4 regions of the Pseudomonas sp. 2835 genome follow, and region 3 is predicted to be linked to each of the others. Evidence: predicted binding sites of a transcription regulator. Region 3 holds the regulator's gene; each other region holds the start of a gene.
What was found. Region 3 encodes FliA, which starts transcription of late flagellar genes. Its sites were predicted from a motif close to CTAAAGTTTNNNNNNNNNNNGCCGNTAA; they were not measured.
Positions count from the first base shown of each region.

Region 1: a site for FliA is predicted at 2,244-2,271, ahead of ABIE20_RS22130 (flagellar protein MotY). Genes of this name have one in related genera too.
Region 2: a site for FliA is predicted at 2,034-2,061, ahead of ABIE20_RS12515 (methyl-accepting chemotaxis protein). Genes of this name have one in related genera too.
Region 4: a site for FliA is predicted at 2,110-2,137, ahead of ABIE20_RS13380 (methyl-accepting chemotaxis protein). Genes of this name have one in related genera too.

Region 1 is NZ_JBNDLE010000019.1:34,538-38,746, reverse strand. It holds gene ABIE20_RS22135 (argininosuccinate synthase) at 1-1,124, opposite strand, end outside; gene ABIE20_RS22130 (flagellar protein MotY) at 1,254-2,207, opposite strand; gene pyrC (dihydroorotase) at 2,338-3,384, shown strand; gene rnt (ribonuclease T) at 3,441-4,052, shown strand; gene ABIE20_RS22115 (peroxiredoxin) at 4,114-4,209, opposite strand, start outside.
Region 2 is NZ_JBNDLE010000007.1:143,328-147,536, forward strand. It holds partial or broken gene ABIE20_RS12500 (cache domain-containing protein) at 86-1,162, opposite strand; gene ABIE20_RS12505 (cell division protein ZapA) at 1,318-1,620, opposite strand; gene ABIE20_RS12510 (hypothetical protein) at 1,617-1,847, opposite strand; gene ABIE20_RS12515 (methyl-accepting chemotaxis protein) at 2,122-3,747, shown strand; gene ABIE20_RS12520 (flavin monoamine oxidase family protein) at 3,737-4,209, opposite strand, start outside.
Region 3 is NZ_JBNDLE010000012.1:82,211-86,419, forward strand. It holds gene flhF (flagellar biosynthesis protein FlhF) at 1-266, shown strand, start outside; gene fleN (flagellar synthesis regulator FleN) at 387-1,220, shown strand; gene fliA (RNA polymerase sigma factor FliA) at 1,217-1,957, shown strand; gene ABIE20_RS17980 (chemotaxis response regulator CheY) at 2,061-2,435, shown strand; gene ABIE20_RS17985 (protein phosphatase CheZ) at 2,455-3,243, shown strand; gene ABIE20_RS17990 (chemotaxis protein CheA) at 3,256-4,209, shown strand, end outside.
Region 4 is NZ_JBNDLE010000008.1:3,399-7,607, reverse strand. It holds gene ABIE20_RS13390 (NorM family multidrug efflux MATE transporter) at 1-980, opposite strand, end outside; gene ABIE20_RS13385 (LysR substrate-binding domain-containing protein) at 1,136-2,080, shown strand; gene ABIE20_RS13380 (methyl-accepting chemotaxis protein) at 2,236-4,209, shown strand, end outside.

The DNA of each region.
Region 1 (4,209 bases), on a different contig from region 3:
CCATCTTCTTCGAAGGTGGCGATGTTGGCGTCGAACAGCGAGTCGTCCGACTTGCGGCCGGTAACGATAACGTTGCCTTTGTACAATTTCAGGCGTACCACGCCGTTCACGTTGACCTGCGAAGCGTCGATCATCTGTTGCAGCATCAGACGCTCAGGGCTCCACCAGTACCCGGTGTAGATCAGGCTGGCGTACTTGGCCATCAGCTCATCTTTGAGGTGAGCGACTTCACGGTCCAGGGTGATCGACTCGATCGCCCGGTGGGCACGCAACATGATGGTGCCGCCCGGGGTTTCGTAGCAGCCGCGGGACTTCATGCCGACGTAACGGTTTTCGACGATGTCCAGGCGACCGATGCCGTTCTCGCCGCCGATGCGGTTGAGGGTGGCCAGTACGGTGGCCGGCGACATTTCAACGCCGTCCAGGGCAACGATGTCGCCGTTGCGGTAGGTCAGCTCCAGGTAGGTCGGAACGTCCGGGGCGGATTCTGGCGACTTGGTCCAGCGCCACATGTCTTCTTCGTGCTCGGTCCAGGTATCTTCCAGCACGCCGCCTTCATACGAGATGTGCAGCAGGTTGGCGTCCATCGAGTACGGCGACTTCTTCTTGCCGTGACGCTCGATCGGGATGCCGTGCTTCTCGGCGTAGTCCATCAGTTTTTCACGGGACAGCAGGTCCCATTCACGCCATGGCGCGATGACCTTGACGCCTGGCTTGAGCGCGTAGGCACCCAGCTCGAAACGGACCTGGTCGTTGCCTTTACCGGTGGCGCCATGGGAAATGGCATCGGCGCCGGTTTCGTTGGCAATTTCGATCAGGCGCTTGGCGATCAGCGGACGAGCGATGGAAGTACCCAGCAGGTACTCGCCTTCGTAGACGGTGTTGGCGCGGAACATCGGGAACACGAAGTCGCGTACGAATTCTTCGCGCAGGTCATCGATGTAGATTTCCTTGACGCCCATGGCCTGGGCCTTGGCGCGGGCCGGTTCGACCTCTTCGCCTTGTCCAAGGTCAGCGGTGAAGGTCACCACTTCACAGTTGTAGGTATCCTGCAGCCACTTGAGAATCACCGAAGTATCAAGGCCGCCGGAATACGCCAGTACGACCTTTTTTACGTCCGCCATGCCATCACTCCACGGGGTTGTACGGAAAGCCGTCGATTCTACCGGCCTTGCGACAAAATTTACAGTGGGGCGACAGCTTGTGACGACAAAGCGACAGGAACTGTCGAGAGCGCGACGGACGGTCGCACCTCAAGACTTGGCTACGGGCTTCCCGGAGTCGACTGCGCCAGCAGGGGCGGCGGTCGGTTTGGGCGCAGGCTCAACGGGTTTTTCTACCGGCTTCTCGACAGGCGCGACCCGATCGAGCTGAATGTTCACCCGGCGGTTGCGCGCACGATTGGCTGCGCTGTTGTTGCGCGCCAGCGGATAGCGCTCGCCATGGAAGCGCACGGTGATCTGCTCTTCGGGAATGCCGTGGGCCTTGAGGTACTCCATCACCGCCAGCGCCCGGCGCCGCGACAGGTCGCGATTGGTCAGGCGGTTGCCGCTGTTGTCGGAGTGACCGTCGAGCTCGATATGGTTGACGGTCGGGTCGGCCTTGAGAAAGTCGAGGATCACGTCCAGGCGTGCCCGGGCATCGGCATCCAGGTCAATGCCGCCCCCCGGGAAGCCGACCCGCGCCTGACGCACCTGGTCATAGTTCATCGGCAACAGTTTTGCCGCACAGGCCTGGTAATCGCCATAGGCCTTGCTGAATTTGACCGGCAATACCCGTACTTCCATGGTCCGCCCGGCTTCACCGGCAAAATTGCGCACCACGGTGCTGCGGCCATCGAGCAAACCGTTGATCAGGCGGCTGGCCTGGCCCTGGGAGCTGGTGAAGAGCACGCCACTGCGAGCCATGCGCACCGCCCCCAGGTTGATGTCGCCACGTCCGGGCTGCCACGGCGCAGCTGCCGCCAGCAGGGTGGCAGAACCGGCACCCAGTACATTGCTGCTTGAACGCAGCTGGAAGGTTGGCTGCTCGCCGGCACGACGAACGAACTCGCCGCTGCCGAAATCGGCAATAGGTTGAACCAGCCGACATTCGAACTGATCGCCTTCGACCTTCCACTCGACGTTCTCCAGACGGGTCTGGAAAGTGAGTGCCATGGCGGGCATGCTGGCAAACACACTGAGCAGGGCTAGATAACGCTGGCGCACGGGCGGCTCCACAGATTTTCACGGTATACCTGCACGCTATCGGTCGGGCGTGGCAAAACTTGATAGCGAGTGCTCGTAACCGGCTTTTCCGGTAGCATTCACCTTGAGTTCGACCCGCCTGGAATCCCCAATGTCCGACCGCCTGACCCTCCTGCGTCCCGACGACTGGCACATCCATCTTCGTGATGGCGCTGTATTGCCGCATACCGTCGGTGACGTTGCGCGCACCTTTGCCCGCGCAATCATCATGCCCAACCTGGTACCACCGGTGCGCAACGCCGCCCAAGCCGGTGCCTACCGCGAGCGCATCCTCGCTGCACGCCCTGCCGGCAGCCGTTTCGAGCCGCTGATGGTGCTGTACCTCACCGACCGCACCCAGCCCGAGGAAATCCGCGCGGCCAAGGCCACCGGTTTTGTCCATGCCGCCAAGATGTATCCGGCCGGCGCGACAACCAACTCCGATTCCGGCGTGACCAGTGTCGACAAGATCTTCCCGGTGCTCGAAGCCATGGCCGAGGTCGGCATGCCACTGCTGGTGCACGGTGAAGTCACGCGCCCCGAGATCGACGTGTTCGACCGCGAGAAGCTGTTTATCGACGAGCACCTGCGCCGTGTGGTCGAACGCTTCCCGACCCTCAAGGTGGTGTTCGAACACATCACCACCAGCGAAGCCGTGCAGTTCGTCAACGAGGCCCCGGCCAACGTCGGCGCGACCATCACCGCCCAGCACCTGCTGTACAACCGCAACCACATGCTGGTGGGCGGTATTCGTCCGCACTTCTATTGCCTGCCGATCCTCAAGCGCAACACCCACCAGGTGGCCTTGCTGGACGCCGCCACCAGCGTCAGCAGCAAGTTCTTCCTCGGTACCGACTCGGCGCCGCATGCCCAGCACGCCAAGGAAGCCGCCTGTGGCTGTGCCGGTTGCTACACCGCCTATGCCGCGATCGAGCTGTACGCCGAGGCATTCGAGCAGCGCAACGCGCTGGACAAGCTCGAAGGCTTCGCCAGCCTGCACGGCCCGGCCTTCTACGGCCTGCCGGCAAACACCGATAGCATTACCCTGGTCCGCGACAGCTGGACCGCCCCAAACAGCTTGCCGTTCGGTGAGCAGACCGTTATCCCGCTGCGCGCCGGTGAGCAACTGCGCTGGCGCCTGCTGGAGGAAACTGCGTGAGCGAAGATCAGTACGAAGACGACCAGGAAGGTCATGGCGGCGGTCCGCGCCATCCGATGGCTGAACGCTTTCGCGGTTACCTGCCGGTAGTGGTCGACGTCGAGACCGGCGGTTTCAACAGCGCCACCGATGCCCTGCTGGAGATCGCCGCAGTCACCATCGGCATGGATGAAAAAGGCTTCCTGTTCCCGGAACACACCTATTTCTTCCGCGTCGAGCCGTTCGAAGGCGCCAACATCGAGCAAGCGGCCCTGGAGTTCACCGGGATCAAGCTCGACCATCCGCTGCGCATGGCGGTGAGCGAAGAGTCGGCGCTGACCGATATCTTCCGTGGCGTACGCAAGGCGCTCAAGGCCAATGGCTGCAAACGGGCGATCCTGGTCGGCCACAACAGCAGCTTCGACCTGGGCTTCCTCAACGCCGCCGTGGCCCGCCACGACATGAAACGCAACCCGTTTCATCCGTTCTCAAGCTTCGACACCGCGACTCTTGCCGGCCTTGCCTATGGCCAGACCGTGCTGGCGCGTGCCTGCCAGAGCGCCGACATCGACTTCGATGGCCGTGAGGCGCACTCGGCGCGTTACGACACCGAGAAGACTGCCGAGCTGTTCTGCGGGATCGTCAACCGCTGGAAAGAAATGGGCGGCTGGCAGGACTTCAACGACTGAAGCCTGTGCACCGTGCATAAAAAAACCGGCCATCAAGGCCGGTTTTTTTATGCCTGGCAAATTACAGCTTGCCAGCGTTCTCGCTCAGGTAAGCAGCAACGCCTTCTGGCGAAGCGGTCATGCCCTTGTCGCCTTTTTTCCAGTTGGCAGGGCAGAC
Region 2 (4,209 bases), on a different contig from region 3:
CCACTTGCGTCACTTGCGCCACCGACGCGCGCAAGCGTTCGCTGGTGTTCAACACTTCGCCGATCAGGTCACGCTGGCTGTCGAGAAAACGGTTGAAACCACGGGCCAGGTCGCCCAGCTCGTCAGCGCGGTTTTCGTCCAGGCGCTGGGTCAGGTCACCACCACCATTGCCGATGGCCATCAAGGCTCCGGTCACACGACGGATCGGCCGCACGATACAGCGCGCCAGCAGCACCACCAGCAACAGCGACACCAATGCCACGGCGCCGCCGATCAGGCTGGTCAGCCAGACGGTCTCGCGCACCTGGGCGTAGATCTGGGCTTCTGGCACTTCGGCGACCAACGTCCAGTTGAGGTCACGCAGCGGTAGGCTGAGGGCCAGATAGCCCTCGCCATCGCGCTCGAAGCGGCTGCTGTGCAAGCCCTGCTCACGGCTCAAGACAACTTTGGCAGCCTCGCCACCAATCTGTTCGGCCAATTGCCGCTTGCCGCTGAACTGCGCCTGCGGATGCACCTGGATCAAACCGTCGCCGCGCACCAGCATGACTCGCCCGTGCTCGCCAAAACTGAAGTTGTGGATCAGTTCAGACAGCTCGGTCATGCGCAGGCCCAGCCCGGCGATGCCCACCAGTTGCCCGGCTTTTTCCACCCGATAGTCGATGAACAGCGCCAGTTCACCGGTGCTGCCATCGGTGTCGATGTTCAGCAGGCGCGGGTTGCCGCTGTCGATGAAACCAAAGAACCACTTGTCCACCGGGTTGCTGCGGCTGAGGGTACGGTCCAGGCCTTTCTCGTTGTAGTAGTGGTTGCTCGCGGTCGCGGCAAACAGCGCGGTGAACGCATGATTCTGCTTGCGCAGGGCTTCGAGGTACTCGATGAATTGCGGCGCCTGGGCGCTGTCTTCACCCGCCGCCAGCCAGTCGCGCAGCATTGTGTTGTTGGCGATATCGGCCGCCGCCGTCAATGGCCGGCCAAGCATGCGCTCGATGTCGTTACGAATCGCCTCAATGCTTGCCGGCAAGGCAGTGTCGACCAGGTAACGTTCGGTCAGGCGATTGACCGCCACGCTGTAGATGCCGACCACCACCAGAATGCTCAGCAACAGCGCTGCGCCCATGCTTGCGATCAATTGCCACTGGATACTGCGCCTCCAGAACTGCATGTATTTCCCCTGGGTAAATAAGCCCTGTAGTGCAAGACACAGGCCAATTGTATACAACAGGAAATACAATAATGACACTAATCCACAGCAATGCCGGCCCACCCTCCCGAAGGCGGTGAGCTGGCAAAAGGTTGAAGCGAGGGGTTTGGATACGATCAGCTGTTGCTGATGGTCCGGGCAATCACATCGACCGTGGCGTTGACTTGCTCTTGGTAACGGTCGAGGGCCTGCTGGTGCTGCTGTTGCAGTTCGATCTGCTGCGAGCACAGGTTGAGGGCTGCCAGTACCAGCAGCTTGTCGCCGATCAGGGTCGGGTATTTACGCTTGGTATCGGCCAATGAGGCATTGAGCATCTGCACCGCTTGCGCCAGCGCCTGCTCCTGGCCTTCGGGGGCCTTGATCGAATAATCGCTGCCGAGGATCGACACGACATTGATCGGCTGCGCTGAGGTTTTCATGCGTTCACGGCACCAGCGCTGGCACGCTCAACCAGGGCCTGGATGCGCGCGGCGGTAGCGCCCTGCTTTTCTTCCTGCTCCAGCAGGCTCAGTTGCAGGCTGTCGTTTTCATCTTTGGCCTGGGCCAGTTCGGCGCTGATCTGCGCGTTGCGCTCGGTCAGTTCCTGATTCTTCTGTACCAGGTCGCTGACCAGTTGTTCCAGTTGACTAAGGGAAGTTTCCAACATGATTGCCTTCTCGGGGTGTTTCAGGGGGCGCACACGATAAAGAAAAGTCCGCGTGCTAGCCAGGGATATCGGGTTTAGACGCTTCGGCCTGGTGCAGATTGACCCACCGATCCGGGTCCGGTTCCCCGTTTTGCCTACCACCGGTCAGGAAAAAAGATAGCTGCCTCACAATTTCATCTTCGCCCGCTCAAGTCTTTACCCGGCCGACCGATAGGCATGGCAGTCCTGACTCCTGCGCACGGTTCGCGTGCCCTTTTCCCTCCTGGATACCACCATGTCCCTACGCAACATGAATATCGCCCCGCGCGCGCTTCTGGGCTTTGCTCTGATCGGTGCGCTGATGCTGGCCCTCGGTCTGTTCGCCCTGAACCAGATGAGCAAGATTCGCCAGGCCGGCGAAACCATCGAAACCTCGACGGTACCAAGCCTGACCAACCTCGACCAACTGACCCAGCTGACCCTGCGCCTGCGCACCCTGTCGTACCGCCTGCTGCTCAACCGCGAAGCCGACACCCTGCAGGCCACCCTCAAGCTGATCGACCAGCGCAACCAGCAGATCGACGACGCGCGCCGCAACTACGAGCCGCTGATCTTCGGCAACCAGGAGCGCTCGGCCTACAACCAGTACGTGCAGTTGCTGGGCCAGTACCGCCAGCTGGAAAACCGCATGCGCCTGGCCTCGCAGAGCAACGACCTGGACACCCTGCGCAACCTGATCAACCGCGACATGCTCGACAGCTCCGAGCAGATCAACAGCGTCATGGATCAACTGGTCAGCATCAACACCGAACAAACCAGCGAGATCAACCGCACCGCCGCCGACCAATATTCCAATGCCGTGACTCTGGTGATCGGCCTGCTGCTGGCCGCCACCGCCCTGACCCTGATCTGCGCCCTGCTGCTGACCCGCAGCATCGTCAAGCCGATCGACGAAGCCCTGCAGGCCGCCGAGCGCATTGCCGAAGGCGACCTGACCCGCAGCATCCACGCCGAAGGCCAGGACGAAGCGGCGCGCCTGCTCAAGGCCATGGCCAAGATGCAGAACAAGCTGCGCGATACCCTGCAGCAGATTTCCGGCTCGGCCACCCAACTGGCGTCGGCGGCTGAAGAGCTCAACAGCGTCACCGACGAAAGCGCCCGTGGCCTGCAACAGCAGAACAACGAAATCGAACAGGCCGCCACCGCCGTCACCGAGATGACCAGCGCCGTGGAAGAAGTCGCGCGCAATGCCGTGAGCACCTCGGAAGCCTCCAAGGAAGCCACCCGCTCGGCCGGTGACGGCCGTGACCTGGTCATGGAAACCGTCAGCGCCATCGAGCGCATGAGCACCGACGTGCAAGGCACTGCCGAACTGATCGGTAACCTGGCGGAAGAGTCGCGCGATATCGGCAAGGTGCTCGACGTGATTCGCGGCCTGGCCGACCAGACCAACCTGCTGGCACTCAACGCCGCCATCGAAGCGGCCCGTGCTGGGGAAGCCGGCCGCGGCTTTGCCGTGGTGGCCGATGAAGTACGCGCCCTGGCCCACCGCACCCAGCAGTCGACCAGCGAAATCGAGCGGATGATCGGCAGTATCCAGGGCGGCACCGAGCAGGCGGTCAACTCCATGCGCAACAGCACCGAACGCGCCGAGTCGACCCTGAACATCGCCCGTGGCGCCGGCCTGGCGCTGGAAACCATTACCGGCGCAGTGGCCGAGATCAACGAGCGCAACCTGGTGATCGCCAGCGCCGCCGAAGAGCAGGCCCAGGTTGCCCGCGAAGTAGACCGCAACCTGGTCAACATCAACGACCTGTCGGTGCAATCGGCCACCGGCGCCCACCAGACCAGCGCCGCCAGTGCCGAGCTGTCGCGCCTGGCAGTGGACCTGAGCGGGCTGGTGGCGCGCTTTAGCGTTTGACCTGCAGATCGGCTAGCGCAGCCGGCTTGAGGGGGTCCCACTGCGCAATGGGGCCACCCTCGGGGCTGAAGCCGTTGTTGTAGCGCGTGGCCAGTTTGTCCACGGCATTGAGTGCCGTGGTCACCGCCCCTTCGGCCCAACCGCCGGTCCAGGACACATCGTCGCCGGCCAGAATGAAACCATCCACCGCGCTACCGTCACTGCCCTCCTTGAACTGGCTGAACAACAGCCGCTGGTACTCGTACTGGCCCGGCAGGTTCATCTTGAAAGCCCCAAGGTAGAAAGGCTCGTTCTCCCAGTTGATTTCGACAAAGGGGTCTGCCGCAGGGAAATGCGAAGCCAGGTCAAGGCCGGGATAAACCTGATCGAGCAAGGCTGTGCACAACTCGCCATGTTGCGGCAGGCTGCCCTGGCGATCGCCAAGAAACTTCAGGCTGTCGTTATTCCAGGTATACATCAGGA
Region 3 (4,209 bases):
AGCGCTGCGGCCTGGCCGGTTGCATCCTGACCAAGCTAGATGAAACCGCCAGCCTCGGCGAAGTATTGAGCCTGGCAATCAGTCACGAACTGCCGGTGGCCTATCTTACCGATGGCCCGCGCATTCCTGACGACCTGCACCTGCCGCGCCGGCACCAGTTGGTCAGCCGCGCAGTGAGCGTGCAGATGCAGGACGAGCCCAGCGAAGAGGCCATGGCCGACATGTTCGCTGATCTCTACCACAGCTCCGGCAAACGCGTGGGCTGAGGTGAATATGAATACGTTGCAAAGTACCTACATCAATGGTCTGCCAGGCATTTTTCAGGTGTTGAAAGCGCAGCCCAGTCATGTGGCCTCGGTCTAAGTAAGACAAGGTAAAGAACAAACATGGGTAGCATGCATCCCGTACAGGTGATCGCCGTGACCGGTGGCAAAGGTGGCGTCGGCAAGACTAACGTGTCAGTGAACCTGTCGCTGGCGCTGGCTGAGCTTGGCCGTCGGGTCATGCTGCTGGACGCCGACCTGGGTCTGGCCAACGTCGACGTGCTCCTGGGCCTGACGCCCAAGCGTACCCTGGCCGACGTCATCGAAGGCCGTTGCGAGTTGCGCGACGTGTTGCTGCAAGGCCCCGGCGGTGTGCGCATCGTGCCGGCGGCCTCGGGCACGCAGAGCATGGTGCACCTGGCCCCGGCCCAGCACGCCGGCCTGATCCAGGCCTTCAGCGAGATCGGCGACAACCTCGACGTGCTGGTGATCGACACCGCTGCGGGTATCGGTGACTCGGTAGTCAGTTTTGTCCGCGCCGCCCAGGAAGTGCTGCTGGTGGTGTGCGACGAGCCCACTTCGATCACCGACGCCTACGCCCTGATCAAGCTGCTCAACCGTGATTACGGCATGAACCGCTTCCGCGTCCTGGCGAACATGGCCCAGAGCCCTCAGGAGGGGCGCAACCTGTTCGCCAAGTTGACCAAGGTCACTGATCGCTTCCTCGATGTCGCCTTACAATACGTCGGTGCGGTGCCTTACGACGAATGCGTGCGCAAGGCGGTGCAGAAGCAGCGAGCGGTCTATGAAGCCTTCCCGCGTTCCAAGTGCGCGCTGGCATTCAAGGCCATTGCCCAGAAGGTCGATAGCTGGCCGCTGCCTGCCAACCCACGGGGGCACCTGGAGTTCTTCGTCGAGCGCCTGGTGCAACCGACGAGTGCGGGTCCGGTGCTATGAACGCCAGCGGTTATCGGATGTACAGCAAGGCTTCGCGTGACGCCCAGTACGAGCTGATCGAGCGTTACGCGCCGCTGGTCAAGCGCATCGCCTACCACTTGCTGGCACGTCTGCCGGCCAGTGTGCAGGTGGAGGACCTGATCCAGGCCGGGATGATCGGCCTGCTTGAAGTCTCCAACAAGTACGACGCGAGCAAGGGGGCCAGTTTCGAGACCTACGCCGGCATCCGCATCCGCGGCGCCATGCTCGATGAAGTGCGCAAGGGTGACTGGGCACCGCGTTCGGTACACCGCAATACCCGCATGGTCAGTGACGCGATTCGTGCAATTGAAGCAAAAACCGGCCGTGACGCTAAAGATCACGAGGTTGCTGCCGAACTTCAATTGAGTCTCGATGATTATTACGGGATTTTGAATGACACCCTGGGCAGCCGCCTGTTCAGTTTCGACGACCTGTTGCAGGACGGCGAACATGAAGGCCTGCACGAGGACGGTGCCAGTGCCCAGCTCGAGCCTTCGCGCGATCTGGAAGACGAGCGTTTTCAGGCAGCCTTGGCCGATGCCATCGCCAACCTGCCGGAACGCGAGCGTCTGGTCCTGGCGCTGTACTACGACGAAGAGCTCAACCTCAAGGAGATCGGTGAGGTCCTGGGGGTGAGTGAGTCGCGTGTCAGCCAGTTGCACAGCCAGTGCGCGGCACGTTTGCGTGGTCGCCTGGGGGAATGGCGGGCGCGTTGAACGCAGGTTCGATGCAGTCGTGAAATGTAGTGCCGAATTGATTGAATGCGCGTTCCGCGCTGAACGCGTTAAAGACTGCTTGGAGGTCTAATTGAACAAAGACATGAAAATCCTCATCGTGGACGACTTCTCGACGATGCGGCGGATCATCAAGAACCTGTTGCGTGATCTGGGCTTTACCAACACCCAGGAAGCCGATGATGGCAACACTGCACTGCCGATGCTCGAAAGCGGTCATTTCGACTTTCTGGTGACCGACTGGAACATGCCTGGCATGTCCGGTATCGACCTGCTGCGCAAGGTGCGTGCCGACGAGCGTCTGAAACACCTGCCGGTGCTGATGGTGACTGCCGAAGCCAAGCGCGAGCAGATCATCGAAGCCGCCCAGGCCGGGGTCAACGGCTATGTGGTCAAGCCGTTCACCGCCCAGGTGCTGAAAGAAAAGATCGAAAAGATCTTCGAGCGCGTCAATAGCTGAGGTACGCCACGGGGGCGCTATGGAGCAAACACAATCATCCTTGGGCGAGTTCGAGTCGACACTCAAGAAACACGCCCGGGAACTGGTCGACAGCCTTGAACGAGGCAAGTTCGGCGACGCGGTGCAACTGATCCATCAGCTGAACCAGACCCGTGACCTTGGCCTGTATCAGGAAGTCGGAAAACTCACCCGTGAGCTGCACAGCGCGATCGTCAGTTTCCAGATCGACCCGCACATGCCGCAAGCCGAGGAAGTGTCGCAGATCACTGACGCGACCGAGCGCCTGTCCTACGTGGTCAAGCTGACCGAGGGCGCGGCCAACCGCACCATGGACCTGGTCGAAGCCAGCACACCGGTACTCAACGAGCTGAGCGACGAAGCCAAGGCGCTGAGCGTCGACTGGCAGCGCTTCATGCGCCGCGAAGTGGCGGCACCGGAGTTTCGTGAACTGGCCAAGCGTGTCGACAGTTTCCTGACGCGCAGCGAGGAGGGCAACCGCAAGGTCGCCAGCCACCTCAATGACATTCTTCTGGCTCAGGACTACCAAGACCTGACCGGCCAGGTGATCAAACGCGTCACGACGCTGGTCACCGAAGTAGAAAGCAATCTGCTCAAGCTCGTGCTGATGGCCAGTCAGGTCGACCGTTTTGCCGGTATCGAACATGACCACCAGCAGCTGCGCGCTGAAAAAGATCAAGAAAAACATCCGACTCGGGGTGAAGGTCCGCAGATTCATGCCGATAAGCGTGAAGACGTTGTGTCCGGTCAGGACGATGTCGACGATCTGCTGTCCAGTCTGGGTTTTTAGGGAGCACGTTTAATGAGCTTCGGCGCCGATGAAGAAATCCTTCAGGATTTCCTGGTAGAAGCCGGCGAAATTCTTGAGCAACTGTCCGAGCAACTGGTCGAGCTGGAAAGCCGTCCGGATGATGCCGACCTGCTCAATGCGATCTTTCGCGGTTTTCACACTGTAAAAGGGGGCGCCGGCTTCCTCCAGCTCAACGAGCTGGTGGAGTGCTGCCATATCGCCGAAAACGTGTTCGACATCCTGCGCAAGGGTGCCCGGCGCGTTGACTCCGAACTGATGGACGTGGTCCTGGAAGCCCTGGACACGGTCAACAGCATGTTCGGCCAGGTGCGCGAGCGCAGCGACATCACCCCGGCCACCCCTGAGCTGCTGGCGGCGCTGTCGCGCCTGGCCGAGCCTGCCGGGGAAGACGAAGTGGCAGCCCCTGCCGCTGAACCCGAGGTGGTTGAAGCGCCGGCGGCCGAGGCCGAGGCGGATATTACCGACACCGAATTCGAACAACTGCTCGACTCGCTCAATGCGGTCAAGGCCGAGGCAGAAGCCCAGGTCGCCGAGCCTGCCGGTGACGAAATCACCGACGCCGAGTTCGAGTCGCTGCTTGACCAGTTGCACGGCAAGGGCCAGTTCGCCGCCGACAACCTCGGCGCCGCCACTGAAGTACCAGCTGGCGCTGCCACCGCTGGCGACGCCAGTGGCGACATCACCGACGATGAATTCGAAGCGCTGCTCGACCAGTTGCACGGCAAGGGTACCTTTGCCGTCGATGCACTGCCGGGCGCTGCTGCCGCCCCAGTGGAGGCCGCTGCGCCTGCCGCGTCTGGCGATCACATCTCCGAGCATGAATTCGAAGCGCTGCTCGACGAGCTGCACGGCAAGGGCAAGTTCGTTCCCGATGCGGTTGCCACGGCCGCACCGGCTGCCACCGCAGCACCCGCGAAAGCTGCGGCCAAGCTTGCCCCGGCACCT
Region 4 (4,209 bases), on a different contig from region 3:
AGCATCATCGCCGCGCCGAAGCCGATACCTACGCGGCCGGCATGGCGGGCCCCCAACAGGTTGTCGGCACCGTAATAGAGCCCGACACGCATGGTCACGGCGTACGACAGGCCAGCCGGAATCATGAATGCGGTAGAGACGATCTGCAGGGCAATCTGGTGCGCGGCAAGCTCGGTGCTGCCGAGCACGCCCATGCACAGCGCGGCGAAGGCGAACAGGCCGACTTCCACGGTGTAGGTGCCGCCAATCGGCAGGCCCAGGCGCCACAACTCACGCAGGGCCGGCCACGACGGGCGGCTCAGGCCCTGGCGAATCGGGTAGGGCGCATACGCCGGGTGCCAGCGGATATACAGCGCCATGGCCACGGCCATGCAGTTGGCAACGATTGCGGTCACCAGGCCGATGCCCACCAGGCCCAACTTCGGCAGGCCGAACATGCCTTCGATCAGCGCATAGTTGAGCAGGAAATTGGCTACCGTACCGATCAGGCTGATGACCATCACCGGCGTCGAGCGGCCAATGGCGCTGGTAAAGCCGCGCAGGGCCATGAAGCTCAGGTAGCCGGGCAGGGCGAAGGGCAGCAACAGCAGGAACTGTGTGGCGGCCTCGACGTTGTTCGGGCTCTGGCCGAGCAATAGCAGTACCGGCTCCAGGTTCCACAGCGCCAAAGCCGCCACCAGAGCCATGACCCAGGCCAGCCACAACCCGGCCTGGGTCAGGCGGGTGGCGCCGGCGATGTCGCCAGCACCCTTGCGAATTGCCACCAGGGTGCCGACAGCAGCGATCACGCCCAGGCAGAAAATCGACACGAACGAATAACTCGCCGCGCCCAGGCCGCCACCGGCCAAGGCCTGCGGGCTGATGCGGGCCATCATCAGGGTGTCGGTGAGCACCATCAGCATGTGCGCCAACTGCGAGGCAATCAGCGGCCCGGCCAGGCGCAGCAAAGCCTTGAGTTCTTGGGTAGGCGCAGCCTGCATGGAGTCGTCCTTTTCTTACGCGATAGATTCAAAGCGTGAAAGTCTGAGGCTTCGTGCGGTTATCCACAAAAGGATAATAGCGATGGTTGGCATGATTAAAACTCATGGGAGTATGATCCTGGCGATCGCTTGTGGATAACTCGGAGCCCGCCGCCATGTCTCGCCGTTTACCGCCTCTGTACGCACTGCGGGCCTTCGAAGCGGCTGCCCGACACAGTTCGTTCACCCGCGCCGCAGATGAGTTATCGATAACCCAAAGTGCGGTCAGCCGGCACATCCGCACCCTTGAAGATCACTTCGCCTGCCGTTTGTTCGTGCGCAATGGCCGCAGCCTGCAACTCAGCGAAGCGGCGCGTTTGCTCTTGCCGGGTGTGCGCGAAGGCTTCGCCGCGCTGGAACGGGCTTGCAACACCCTGCGCAGCGAAGACGACATCCTGCGCATGAAAGCCCCTTCGACCCTGACCATGCGCTGGCTGCTGGCGCGCCTCAGTCGCTTTCGCCACCTGCAGCCGGGCAACGAGGTGCAACTGACCAGCGCCTGGATGGATGTCGATCATGTCGATTTCAACCATGAACCTTTCGACTGCGCGGTGTTGCTCAGCGATGGTCACTTTCCGCCGGATTGGGAGGTCAAGCGGCTGTTCTCCGAGCTGTTGATCCCGGTCGGCGCGCCGGAACTGCTCAAGGAAGGATCCTGGGACGAGCGGCGCCTGGCTGCTGTCGAGCTGCTGCATCCGACCCCCGACAAGCGCGACTGGCGCAGTTGGCTGGCGCGCATGGACCTCACTGACAAGGTGTCGCTCAAGGGCGGCCAGGTGTTCGACACCCTGGAGCTGGGCATGATCGCCGCGGCCCGCGGTTATGGCGTATCCATGGGCGACTTGCTGATGGTTGCCGAGGACGTCGCCCAGGGCCGCCTGAGCCTGCCGTGGCCGACGGCAGTGGCCAGTGGGCTGGACTACTACCTGGTCTGGCCCAGGACCCGCCCCGGTGGTGAGCGCTTGCGGCGCCTGAGCGATTTTCTGCAAGGCGAAGCGGATTCCATGGACCTGCCCAAGGTAGAAATACTGGGGTTATCAGCGCCTATCGGAGCCGGTTGAACGTTTGCGCAGGATAACCCTGTTGCATGCTCAAGTATTGCTCCGCGCCGCCGAAGCAGAGGCATCAGAACCACGCCTAGATGGTTCGATTCCCGTATTGATGCGGACGGTCAGCGTGATCAGGACGATCCCGGCCCCTCTTGCCAGGAGCTTTCATGTCTCAACCCCGTGCCCGGATTGCCTCGCAACTCGGTATCGCCCTTGCCATCGTGCTGGCTGTGGTGATTACCGGTAGCACCCTGTTTGCCCTGCGTTCGCTGGACAACGCCAACCTGATCACCCGCCAGGAACACCTGGCCAGTGAAGCGCGCTTGCTCGCCGATCAGCTCGACACTTTTCACAGCACCCTGCGCGAAAGCACCCAGCGCCTCAGCGGGCTGTTCGAGAAGCGCTTTGCCGCCGGTTTGCAGCTGCATCCCGGGGAGTCGGTGACGGTCGCCGGGGTTGCCACGCCCGCGCTGTACCTGGGTGAGCAATTGCTCAACAACGACTTTCGCCAGGTGGATGATTTCCGCCAGATGACCGCAGGCGTTGCCACCTTGTTCGTGCGCAGCGGCGACGATTTCATTCGTATCAGCACCTCGCTGACCAAGCAGGACGGCAGCCGCGCCATTGGCACGCTGCTCGACCGCCAGCACCCGGCTTACGCGCGCTTGCTCGCCGGTCAAGCCTATGTTGGCCGGGCCAACCTGTTCGAACGCGACTACATGACCCAGTACACCCCGGTGCGTGACGGCAGTGGGCGGGTGATCGCGGTGCTGTTTGTCGGCTTCGACTACACCGACGCGCAGAAGGCCCAGTTCGCCAACCTCGGACGTTTTCGTATCGGCCAGACCGGTTCACTGGCCTTGCTCGACGACAAGCAGCACTGGTTGGTGCCGCCAGCAGGTGTGCGTGCGGACAGTCAGGCGGCACAGGCGCTTGCCGGGTTTACCGCGGGCGAGGGGCGTTTCTGGCATGACGGCGTTGAAGAACTGTTCAGCGTGACCGTGCCGTTTGCCGGCGGGCCGTGGACGGTGGTGGCCAGCATGCCGAAGGCGGAAATCCGCGCGGTGACCTGGAGCGTCGGTACCCGCCTGGCCATCGGCAGTTTGCTGGCGATGTTGCTGGCGGTCGCCGCCACCCTGTGGCTACTGCGCCGCCGTTTGCGCCCCTTGGGTGACCTCTTGCAGCAAGCGCAGGCTCTTGGCGCCGGTGACCTGCAGGCGCGCTTGCGGGTATCGCGCGATGACGAAATCGGCCAGCTGGCACACAGCTTCAACCAGATGGGCGAAGCGCTGGCGAGCATGGTTGAGCACATTCGTGCAGCAGCGGAGCAAGTCAGCAGTCGTGCCCAGGCGTTGTCGGCGATGTCCTCCGGGGCCTGTGAGGGCATGGAACAACAGTCCGGCGAAATCACCAGCATGGCCGGTGCCGTCGAGCAGTTCAGCGCCACCTCGATGAACATCGCCAAGAACATGGGCAGCACCGAACGCATGGCTCAGGACAACGTCCAGCAAACCCGCATTGGCCGCGCTTCGATGGACCAGGCGTCGGCGTCTCTGGAGCAGATCGCCAGCGCCCTGGCCGGCACTGCCACCGTGATCGACACCCTGGGCCTGCGCTCCGAGGAAATTGGCGGCATCGTCGGCGTGATCACTTCGATTGCCGAGCAGACCAACCTGCTGGCCCTGAACGCTGCCATCGAAGCGGCGCGGGCCGGTGAGCAGGGCCGGGGCTTTGCCGTGGTTGCCGACGAGGTGCGCAACCTGGCCTCGCGTACCCGCCAGGCTACCGATGAAATCTCGGCGATGATCGGCAGCATCCAGCAGGAAACCGGCAACGCCATCAGCACCATGGAGCAGGGCAACCGCCTGATGCAGGAAGGTCTGGAGCGCAATGCCAAGGTTGCTGCGGCGCTGGCGCAGATCGATGAGCGCAGCCGCTCGGCGGGGGAGCAATTTGCCGCCATTACCACCGCCACCCAGGAACAGAGCAGCACGGCGAACGTGCTCAGCCGCAACCTGCAGAGCATTGCCCTGGCCAACAGCGAGCAGCGTGAGGTGGCGACTAACCTGGCGGCTACCGCGCGTGAGCTTGAGGGGTTGGCGGGGCAGCTGCGGCAGGAAGTGGGTAGGTTTAGGGTTGGG